One region of the Vibrio owensii genome, then DNA from elsewhere that is predicted to be linked to it. Evidence: predicted binding sites of a transcription regulator. Region 1 holds the regulator's gene; the other holds the start of a gene.

Region 1 (2,206 bases):
GACTTGATATTACCAAGTGCCTCAAACAGCTTCATTGAGTCTTTGAGTATCGGTTTATCCATGATGTGTTATCTCGGTGTAATTAATATTACGCCACCAAAAATCAGGTCCGAGAGATTAGCAAATGCATGCAGACACAATGTCATTAAAGGGTAAACTCACTTAATGCATATTTGCCATCGGTAACCCCGCTACCTTCCATCTAATAAGATGGTTCAGGCCGGAGGCTTTGCGTCCCACCCTTTCGAATGGTTTGCCCTGTGCGTGACTCTTTGAGAATACTTCGTATATTGAATTAACATCACGTTTCAAATATAAAAGTGTGATCTTGGTTCAGTTAATAGCGTTAAATTGATGTGTTTTGTTTCATATTGCTGAGCATCTACTTGTCATACAAAAGCTTGATGTAGGAAATGGACTACACCTTAATTAAAACAGCAACTTATCGAAGTTTAAGGTTGTATTCTTGAACTGAAATATTAAGGGAAAGTTATTTTTAGGCATTAAAAAAGCGCCCATAAGAGCGCTTTGTAAAATGAGTTCGCAGATGAGGTTAGTTTAGTTTCTTAACCGTGTTGCGAACAACGATCTCTGGTTGCATCTCGAACACACGTTTCTCGTGTTCTTTGTCTTTGATGCGCTCCAAAAGGATCTCAAATGCGTTTTTACCCACACGACGTTTTGGTTGGTGGATAGTCGTTAGCGGTGGAGAAAAGTATTCTGCAAGCTCAATGTTGTCGTAACCGATCACGGATACATCATCCGGTACTTTGATACCGTTTTGCTGCAAGCGGCTCATTAAGCCTAGCGCCATTGTGTCGTTAAAGCAGAAGACAGCCGTTGGGCGTTTTTCCATTGCAGTGATGTTATCTGCCGCCAGTACAGCAGTATCACACTCAAAGTTACCTTCAAGAACCCAATCTTCGTTAACCGTTAGGTTTGCTTCCGCCATCGCTCGGCGGTAACCAGCGATACGCTCTTGGCACGCCGCTTTTTCAAAATGACCGCTCAAACATGCGATGTCAGTGTGACCGTTATCGATCAGGTATTTCGTCGCGATGTAGCCGCCTTCTTCCGAGTTATCGATGATCTTATCTGCCTGTGAGCTCTCAGGGCCCCAGTCCATCACAACTTTTGGAATGTCAGAATGGCGGTCTAGCATCTCTTTTAGCTCTTCCGTCAAGTCAGAACACATTACTAGGATGCCATCTACGCGTTTCTCAGCTAGCATGCGGATGTAGTCACGTTGCTTCTCGTAGATACCGCCCGTGTTACAAAGAATTAGAGTGTAACCTTGACGGTAACAGTAACTCTCAACACCATCGATGACTTCAGAGAAGAATAGGTTGGTTGATTGAGTAACTAACATACCGATAGTACGAGTAGAGTTGCACTTCAAGCTACGAGCAACGGCGCTTGGCGCGTAATTTAGTTCATCAACCGCTTTCATTACTTTTTCTTGGGTTGCTTCTGCAACAAAGCGAGTTTTGTTAATTACGTGCGAAACCGTTGTGGTAGAAACGCCGGCTAAGCGAGCAACGTCTTTAATAGTGGCCATAAATGATGTCCTGTATCGAGCTACTGAATACCGTGAGTGAAGACAACCATACGCTTAGGGTCTTGCACAAACCGAGCAACTGCAAGAAAGGGCATTGCTGAGATATTTGGCAGTGGTTGTTCCGAATCGGTATAAAAAGATTTGTAGCAACATTTGTTGCTGAGACTCATATTCCCTTCTTTTATAAGTGAGGAATTAGTCAGCAATCATGTTAAGAAAACACAAAAACCGCTATATTTCAGCGGTTTACATATAAATCATATTTAATCGTTTGCGCTCACATTTTAGACTGATGTGGGCAGGCTGGCAATATTTTCAGCGGTTGTTTTGTGCCCTTGAGGTCACATTTTCACGGCTAAATTGGTTGGGTTTCTTTAAGCCAGATTAAAACTAAACGAATAAAATAGGGAGCCTAAATAGCAGGCTCCCTAAAATAGGCGGCAATTATTCACCAAGAAGGTAGGTGCTGTCCAGTTTACAAAATGCAATTAATAGTTGCGCAACGCTAACATAGAAGCCAAATTCGTCGAACTGCTTACATTTAGCGGCAAACTGAGGTAGCCAAGTCAAAAGATGCTGTTGGATGAAATCGTTCTGCTTTTCGAACGCTTCTTCCATATGCTTTTCTTGCTCTAGTTCGTTAGAGCG
Region 2 (2,206 bases), 180 kb from region 1:
CGCTGCGCTTCTGGAATCGGGAACGCTTCGCTTCGAGAGAGTAGAGGAGGGATCTTTGGCTCAAGCACTTCCTCTTACTCCCTCAAAAAGCAAAAGGGTTGACGTTTATGGTCAACCCTTTTCATTTCTTCGTATCTCGAACCTACTTCTTCGTGTGGAACTGCTCGCAAGCCAGCATTGTGTTCTCAATTAGGCTTGCTACTGTCATTGGGCCAACACCACCCGGAACAGGAGTAATGAAGCTCGCATTCTCACGTGCTTTATCGTATTCCACGTCACCCACTAGCTTGCCAGATTCAAGACGGTTGATACCCACATCGACTACAACAGCGCCTTTCTTAATCCACTCACCAGGAATGAAGTTCGGCTTACCAACCGCAACCACAACAAGGTCTGCTTGGCGAACGTGACCTTCTAGATCTTTAGTAAAGCGGTGGCAAGTTGTTGTTGTACATCCAGCCAGAAGCAGTTCAAGTGTCATTGGGCGACCAACAATGTTTGATGCACCAACCACAACTGCATGCTTACCGCGTAGCTCGATGTTGTAACGGTCAAGAAGCGTAATGATGCCTTTTGGTGTACAAGAACGAAGCTTAGGAATACGCTGCGCTAGACGACCAACGTTGTAAGGGTGGAAGCCATCTACGTCTTTCTCTGGGTGAATACGCTCAAGAACGTGCGTCGCATCAATGCCAGCAGGAAGTGGCAACTGAACAAGAATACCGTCGATTTCTGCGTCGTTGTTTAACTCATCGATAAGTGCCAATAACTCTCCTTCCGACGTTGTCACAGGAAGGTCAAAAGACTTAGAGACAAAGCCAACTTCTTCACACGCGCGGCGCTTACTGCCAACGTAAACTTGAGAAGCTGGATCTTCACCAACTAGAACAACTGCAAGACCAGGAGCACGAAGGCCAACCTTAATGCGAGCTTTTACACGCGCTGCAACTTCGGATCGAACAGTTTGGGAAATGAGAGTTCCATCTATATTTTGAGCAGTCATGACTTTCCTTTTTTAATTGAGAAGGCAAATTATTTGCGGCGCATTGTCGCAGAAAACCTATTTAACATCCATACGCAAACGTTTGCCATTGTGGTGTTTTTAAACATTTATCGTTTTGGTGCCCTTTTTTTAGGCATTCAGATCAGAATGTTATGAAAACCCGTTGATTTAAGCGCTTGAACTCGTATAATCCTGTCCCTGTAGCGCGCCCTTAGCTCAGCTGGATAGAGCACGTCCCTTCTAAGGATGTGGTCATAGGTTCGAATCCTATAGGGCGTGCCATTTATTTAAAAGCCCCGATAGCTCCTCGAGTTATCGGGGTTTTGTCGTTTTAGGTGACAGTACTTCTAAGGTAACGTTTCCTACAACTTTTGCACTACCTTCTAGTCTTTGCAATCAATAGCACTTACTATGTGTTCAGTTCAATTGCAGCCTTATCTTTATGTCTTCTACCTCCAATTTCTATAACCAAAATGCGACCTCATTAGCGGAGCAATATAACTCGACGACGTTTGAGGACGTTCACGCGGGCTGGCAGGCTTTTTGGCCTCATGCTGGCGATCGCGTATTGGATGTGGGAGCAGGGTCTGGGCGAGATGCAAAATGGATGATGGAACAAGGCTGTGAGGTGATTGCTCTTGAGCCTGCTGCATCTCTACTAGAGCTTGGGAAAGTTAAGACAGGTGATTCGGTTACTTGGCTTGACGATGCCTTGCCTGCGCTTGAGAAAACCACCAACTTAGGGCTTCGCTTTGATCTTATTTTAGTGAGTGCGGTATGGATGCACCTTGCGACGTCTCATCGTGAGCGTGCCTTCCGCAAGCTCTCTAATCTGCTGGCACCAAATGGTCGATTGGTTATAAGCCTTCGCCATGGTGAGTTCACCGATGGACGCAAAGCTTATCCTGTCTCTGTTCAAGAGTTAGAACAGCTGGCAAAAAATAGTGCGCTTATGGTTAGGCATGTCTCCGACAGTGACGACCAACTCAAGCGTGATGACGTTCATTGGCAGACGGTTGTCATGTCACTTCCCGATGATGGCTCCGGTGATCTCAATAAGGTTCGTCATATCATCGTAAACGACTCTAAATCGGCGACTTACAAACTTGCATTGCTACGAACCTTATTGCGAATTGCAGATGCACATTCTGGAGCCGTTATTGATCGTACAGACGGCAAAGTCGCGATCCCTCTTGGTTTAGT

What was found. Region 1 encodes PurR, which represses purine synthesis genes. Its sites were predicted from a motif close to TNANGNAAACGTTTNCNTNA; they were not measured.
Region 2: a site for PurR is predicted at 1,074-1,093, ahead of folD (bifunctional methylenetetrahydrofolate dehydrogenase/methenyltetrahydrofolate cyclohydrolase FolD). Genes of this name have one in related genera too.

The regions. Positions count from the first base shown of each region.
Region 1 is NZ_CP019959.1:731,218-733,423, reverse strand. Features, by position in the region: gene A9237_RS03180 (TfoX/Sxy family DNA transformation protein) at 1-62, opposite strand, end outside; cyclic di-GMP riboswitch class I at 179-268, opposite strand; gene purR (HTH-type transcriptional repressor PurR) at 554-1,558, opposite strand; gene torD (molecular chaperone TorD) at 2,003-2,206, opposite strand, start outside.
Region 2 is NZ_CP019959.1:909,759-911,964, reverse strand. Features, by position in the region: gene folD (bifunctional methylenetetrahydrofolate dehydrogenase/methenyltetrahydrofolate cyclohydrolase FolD) at 143-1,003, opposite strand; tRNA gene A9237_RS03905 (tRNA-Arg) at 1,209-1,285, shown strand; gene A9237_RS03900 (class I SAM-dependent methyltransferase) at 1,446-2,206, shown strand, end outside.